2 regions of the Bellilinea sp. genome follow, and region 2 is predicted to be linked to the other one. Evidence: riboswitches for the same ligand, from Rfam matches in the RefSeq annotation. Region 2 holds a riboswitch; the other holds the start of a gene.
The links. Region 2 has a riboswitch for S-adenosylmethionine ahead of metK (methionine adenosyltransferase). Riboswitches for the same ligand answer to the same signal wherever they lie in the genome.

Region 1 (3,418 bases), on a different contig from region 2:
TGAGGTCAGCACACCCGGCAGCTCGGTTTTAATGCGGCGAATGCCCTCAATCGTTTCAATGGCAGAGGTGGCAAATTCCGGATCGCCGGTAGCCAGTGTAAAGGTCAAAGCATCAAACACCAGATCGGCAGGGCGTAATCCATGTTCTTCCACGGCAATTTGATAAATACGGCGCGCCACTTCCAATTTGCGCCCGGCCGTTTTTGCCATGCCCTGCTCATCAATGGTCAATACAATCACAGCGGCATTGTACTTGCGGGCCAGTGCAAACACACGATCCGCCTTTTCCCTTCCGCCTTCCAGATGGGTGGAATTGATCAGGCAGCGTCCTGGCGCGGTTTGCAAGGCGGCTTCCAGCACATCCGGCTCGGTGGTATCAATCACCAGCGGTACACGCACCGCCGGCGCAAGTTTCTTGATCACCTTGCGCATCGTTTCCACCTCGTCAGCTCGTTCAGTCAATGCCACACAAACATCCAGGCCGTGCGCTCCGGATTCGACCTGTTCGTAGGCAATTTCCAGAAGATCATCGTAACGTTCTTCCAGAATCAACTTCTTGAACTTGCGCGAACCCTGCGTGTTCAGACGTTCGCCAATCAAAAAGGGGCGCGGTTCCTGCAGCATGGGCTGCGCCTGCATTGCCGAGGCAAGGCGCGGGATATGCACTTGAGGACGCGGCGGGCGCGGTTTGTGGCCAACTTTTTCGACCAGCAGACGCAAATGTTCCGGCGTGGTACCGCAGCAGCCGCCAACCACGTTAACGCGGTGTTTCTCAACAAATTCTGCCAGCGCTTCGGCAAACGGCTGCGGTTCGAGGGGATAGACTGCCTGCCCGTCCACATTCAACGGCAGACCGGCATTCGGAATACAGGAAACCGGCAGCGGGCTGATTTCGCCTAAAAATCGAATCGGCTCGCGCATGTGTTCCGGCCCGGTCGAGCAATTCATGCCGATCACATCAACAGCCAGGCCTTCCAATATCGTTTCTACTGCGGAAATATCGGTTCCCAACAGCATCCGCCCGGAAGTATCCAGCGTCACCTGCGCTTGAATCGGCAGGTAAATACCGGTATCCGCAAAGGCGCGGTGAATCCCTTCGATGGCAGCTTTTACCTCCAAGATATCCTGCGAGGTTTCAATCAAAAGCAAATCCACCCCGCCCTCGATCAATCCGCGTGCCTGCTCGCGGAAAACTTCGGCAAGGTCTTCAAAGGTTACATCGGATAACTCCGGATCATCCATCGAAGGCAATTTGCCGGAAGGACCAATGGAACCCGCCACAAAACGCGGGTGATCCGGCGTGCTGTATTCATCTGCAAGCCGGCGCGCCAGCGCAGCCGCTGCCCGGTTAATTTCCGGCACCCGATTCTGAAGGCCGTATTCGGCTAAGGTTATCCGGTTCGAGCGGAAGGTATCCGTTTCGATGACATCCACACCTACTTCCAGAAAAGAGCGGTGCACCTGTTCAACCGCCTGCGGATAGGTAATGACCAGATAATCATTACAGCCCATGGTTTTCTCACCGCCAAAATGCTCGGCGGTCAGGTTCATTTTCTGCAAACTGGTGCCCATTGCCCCGTCGAAGACCAGCACACGCTTTTCAAGAGCATCCAGATAGCGGCGATTGGTGTAGTTTCGTTGCATGAGTTTACCTCCAAAGATATAAAAAAACCTCTCTGGACGAGAGGCACATCATTCCGTAGATCGCTCTCTCATCTTCCAGAATCATCGCAATTTGCGGATTCTGCCGGAGTTGGCACCTGCTGATAGTTTCAGCGGTTGCCGAGGCTTCGTCGGGCCGGTCCCTCCACCTCTCTGGATGAGCGCCGGGATTGTCCCGGTCAATCAGTTATCACAAATTCTACCACATTTAGTAAAAATTACAATCTGCATGTCCAATTTTCAAAATCTGGTCCGCTCTGTGCAACCTGCTCAAAAAATCTTCCCTCGCTCTCGAACGGATAGGATATAATTTTTTGCAGAGGTAACATCGTGGAAAAACAAAATCTTCCGCCTTTCATCCCTTTTCTGGCTTCGGCATTAATTTTGGCCGCGATGGGTTTAGCCGGGCTATTCCTGCTTTTCAACCTGACCTTGCCCACTTTGGCTCCGCGCTGGCTGTTCTTTTTCCTGACCACCATCACCGCCAGCGGTCTTTCACTGCCGGTGATTTATTTTCTTCACTGGCGTTTTCCCAGCCCTACACCGGTTACCGCCGGTATCATCGTTCGACAGGCAATTTGGGTTGGTTTGTATTTCGATTTGCTGGCATGGTTCCAAATGGGCCGCTTTTTGACCCTTCCGCTGGGATTTGCTCTCGCAGCCGGACTCGGCGCGATTGAATTTGCCATCCGCCTTGCCGAACGCAGCCGTTTTGTTGCCGGTGAAAATGAATGAGCTTCGCAGCCTGCCCTCGGTTGACCGGCTATTGCAATCCCCACAAGCCGGGCAGTGGATTGCCTACTACGGCAGGCCCTTAACCCTGAGCGCCATTCGCACTGCTCTGGAAACCATCCGGCAAGGGATGAGAGAATCTCCCCTCACTCCAAACACAGAGCATCTCCTCAGTTTGGTGGAAGAAAACCTCATCCAGTGGACACAATTAACCCTGCAGCCGGTCATCAACGCTACCGGCGTAATCCTCCACACCAACCTGGGACGCGCTCCGCTCAGTCGGTCGGCGCTGCAATCCATTCAGACCTGTGCCAGCAGTTACAGCACGCTGGAATTTAATCTGGCCACCGGCAAGCGTGGCAAGCGCGAGGTTCATGCGCAACAATTTCTAACCCGCCTGACCGGCGCAGAAGACGCCCTAGTGGTCAATAACAATGCCGCTGCCGTTCTGCTGGCATTGAGCGCGCTGGCACGCCGCAAACCGGTCATCATCTCGCGCACTCAACTGGTTGAAATCGGCGGCGGTTTTCGCGTCCCGGAGGTGATGAAGCAATCCGGGGCAAAGTTGATTGAGGTTGGCACGACCAATCGCGTCCACCTGACCGATTATGAAAATGCCTTGCAAAACTACCCCGGCGCGCTGGTGCTCCACGCCCACCACTCCAATTTTCGCCTGATCGGCTTCGCCAGCGAACCGGAGCTAAGCAGCCTTGCCCAGCTGGCACACCAGTACCACACCATCCTCATGGATGATCTCGGCTCCGGAGCCTTACTGGATACCGCCGAATTTGGGCTGGCGCACGAACCTACTGTTCAGGAGTCCCTGCAAGCCGGTTGTGATCTGGTTTGCTTTTCGGGCGATAAACTGCTCGGCGGTCCTCAAGCCGGCATTCTGGTCGGGAAAGCTGAACTGCTCACCAAAATCAAAAAACATCCCCTCGCCCGCGCTGTGCGGGCAGATAAACTTTGTCTGGCTGCCCTCTCAGCAACCTTGCTTCACTATATCAAAGACGAGGCCCTGAGC
Region 2 (3,418 bases):
CCCCGCACCTGACCAAAGAGGACCTCTTCCTGCGCAGCGGACACCTGCCCTACTATGCCGAGAGCATGTACCCGCCTATGGAACTGGAAGGGGTGCGTTATTATGTCAAGCCGATGAACTGCCCCTTCCACCACAAAATCTATGCTGCCAAACCGCGTAGTTACCGCGATTTGCCCATCCGCCTGGCTGAATATGGCACCTGCTACCGCTATGAGAAAAGCGGCGAATTGTTTGGGTTAATGCGGGTGCGTTCCATGCAGATGAACGATGCCCATATTTACTGCTCGGAAGAACAATTTGAGCAGGAGTTTCTGGCAGTGGTTGAGTTGTATTTGAAATACTTTGCCCTGTTTGGCATTGATCGCTATGTGATGCGGCTGAGCACCCATCATAAGCGCGGACTGGGCAAAAAGTATGTGGATAACGAACGCCTGTGGTTGAAGACCGAAGAAATGGTGCGCAGCGCCATGCGCAATGGCGGAGTGCCGTTTGTGGAGGCGGCTGACGAAGCAGCCTTTTACGGCCCAAAGATTGATGTGCAAATCTGGAGTGCCATCGGGCGCGAATTTACGCTGGCAACCAACCAGGTAGATTTTGCCGTGCCGGAGCGCTTTAACCTGACTTTCATCAACCGCCATGGGGAAGAGGAAACCCCGCTGTGTATTCACCGCGCGCCGCTCAGCACGCATGAACGCATGGTCGGCTTTTTGCTGGAGCATTATGCCGGCAATTTCCCGGTCTGGCTTTCGCCGGATCAGGTGCGCATCATCCCGATTACCGACTCGCATAATGAATATGCCCGTCAGCTGGAGCAGGAAATGCGCGCGGCCGGCATTCGCGCCGAAGCCGATTTAGGCCAGGATCGCATGAATGCCAAGATCCGCTCAGCGCAACTGCTCAAAATCCCCTATATGGCCGTGGTTGGTGATCAGGAAGTCAGCACGCGCACGATTGCCCTGCGCCGCCGGGATGGCAGTCGGCAGAATGATGTGCCGGTAGAAGCCTTCATTGAACAGGTCAAGGAGCGCATCCGCACCCGCTCGGCAGAATTATGACGCATTCTGGCGAAATTGAAAGGTCAAATTGGTTGACATGTACTTCAACCTGTGTTAATATCTGCCCCAGAACAATTGAATAAGCCCCCAAAAGGCGCTCTTATCCAGAGAGGTGGAGGGACCGGCCCTGCGAAACCTCGACAACCTGAAAACCTGCTGTTTGGAAATGGGTTTTCAAGGTGCCAAGTCCGGCAGAAAGAATTCTGGAAGATGAGAGGGCACTTCTTTTAGAAATAGAAAGTTGCCCCTTGAGGCCAGAAGGGGCAACTTTATTTTACAGGAGGAAACAATCAGAATGAACACCACTTTTATGAACTCGCCGCGTTACCTGTTTACCTCTGAATCCGTAACAGAGGGACATCCGGACAAATTGTGCGATCAGGTCAGTGATGCGGTTTTGGATGCCTGCCTGGAGCAGGACCCTTACTCGCGTGTGGCCTGTGAAGCGGCGACCAAAACCGGCTTTGTGCTGGTGTTTGGTGAAATTACCACCCGCGCACAGATTAATTTCGATGAATTGGTGCGCCGTGTGGTGAAAGAAATCGGTTACGACCACAGCGACAAAGGCTTTGACGGCAATACCTGTGCAGTCCAGGTTGCCATTTCAAAGCAGTCCGGTGATATTGCCATGGGGGTGGATAAAGCCCTGGAAGCCAAAACCGGCACGATGTCGGAAAAAGAAATCGAATCGGTGGGAGCCGGCGATCAGGGCATGATGTTTGGTTATGCCTGCAACGAAACCCCCACCCTGATGCCCATGCCGATTTATCTGGCACACAAACTGACCCGCCGGCTGGCAGAAGTGCGTAAAAATGGCACACTGCCATGGCTGCGCCCGGATGGCAAATCTCAGGTTACCATTGAATACCGCTTTGGCCGTCCTTACCGCGTGGATACGGTGCTGATCAGCACCCAGCACGCACCAGAAATCTCGCAGGAAGAAATTTATCAGGCAATTACCCAACATGTCATTTACCCGGTGCTGCCGCCGGAAATGGTGGATGATCAATTGAAAATTTACGTCAACCCCACCGGTCGTTTTGTGATCGGCGGCCCGATGGGCGATTCGGGTTTGACCGGCCGTAAGATCATTGTGGATACCTACGGCGGCATGGGGCGGCACGGCGGCGGTGCCTTTTCCGGTAAAGATCCGACCAAGGTGGATCGTTCGGCAGCCTATGCGGCCCGCTGGGTTGCCAAGAACATTGTCGCTGCCGGGCTGGCCGAACGGGTTGAAATTCAGGTTGCCTATGCAATTGGGGTTGCCCGTCCGTTAAGCATTAATGTGGAAACCTTTGGCACCGGAACAATTCCGGATGAGGAAATTGCACAACTGATCAGCGAACATTTTGATTTGCGCCCCGGCGCAATTTTGCGTGATCTTGACCTGCGCCGCCCGATTTACCGTCAGCTGGCTGCCTATGGTCACTTTGGACGGGATGATCTAGACCTGACCTGGGAGCGTACCAACAAGGTGGAAGAATTAAAGCAGGCCGTGGCCGCCAAACTGGCAACTGCGGCGGATTAGGTACCGGATCCGGTTGAATTGGAGGACACCCGTCAGAGATGGCGGGTGTTTTTATTTTTCGGCCGGCGGGGCAGTTTGGCCGTAATCCAGCACCTCGCGCACCTGCGAATTGGGCAAAGCGGGCGAGATGATGCCTTTCTCTTCGAGGGCATCAATCAGGCGGGCGGCGCGGGTGTAACCGACTCGCAGGCGGCGCTGCAGCATGGTAATCGAAGCGCGTCCTTCGCGGCGTACCAGTTCTATGGCTTCTTTCAGCAATGGGTCACCGCCGCTGTCCTCGTCATCCCACAGCGGAGTTTGTTTGAGCGGAATGCCGGCGGGCAACAAATCTGCAGTGGCGGGGGTTGTGCTTTCGCCGCCGCTTTTCTCCCGAACCAGCGCTGCCTGTGAGCGCCAGTAATCCACCAGCCGTTGAATCTCCACATCTGAAACAAACACACCCTGTAAACGAACCGGAGCGGCGGCATCCGGGGCTTGAAAGAGCATATCACCGCGCCCCAGCAGCCGTTCGGCACCGGGCTGGTCGAGGATGACCCGGCTGTCCACCGAGGATGCCACCGCAAAGGCGATGCGCGCCGGGAAGTTGGCTTTGATTAAACCGGTCACCACATCCACCGAGGGACGCTGAGTGGCAAGAATCAGATGAATGCCGGTAGCCCGCGCCAGCTGCGCCAGGCGGGTGATGGCACGTTCGGTTTCATCGGGAGCGAGCATCATCAGGTCAGCCAGTTCGTCAATCACCGCCACCAGGTAGGGCAGCCGTTCGGTGGGGTGGCGGGCGTTGAAGTCCTGAATATTGCGGGCGCCGCTTTGTGAGAATTTGTGATAACGGGCA

Region 1: another riboswitch for S-adenosylmethionine. It lies ahead of metH (methionine synthase); the one in region 2 lies ahead of metK (methionine adenosyltransferase).

What each region holds. Positions count from the first base shown of each region.
Region 1 covers NZ_JBRCOK010000090.1:2,043-5,460, reverse strand. Annotated here, with positions in the region: gene metH (methionine synthase) at 1-1,644, opposite strand, end outside; SAM riboswitch class I at 1,710-1,826, opposite strand; gene ACWIZX_RS09165 (hypothetical protein) at 1,993-2,397, shown strand; gene selA (L-seryl-tRNA(Sec) selenium transferase) at 2,390-3,418, shown strand, end outside.
Region 2 covers NZ_JBRCOK010000069.1:26,666-30,083, reverse strand. Annotated here, with positions in the region: gene thrS (threonine--tRNA ligase) at 1-1,055, shown strand, start outside; SAM riboswitch class I at 1,153-1,272, shown strand; gene metK (methionine adenosyltransferase) at 1,351-2,583, shown strand; gene ACWIZX_RS07530 (DNA translocase FtsK 4TM domain-containing protein) at 2,635-3,418, opposite strand, start outside.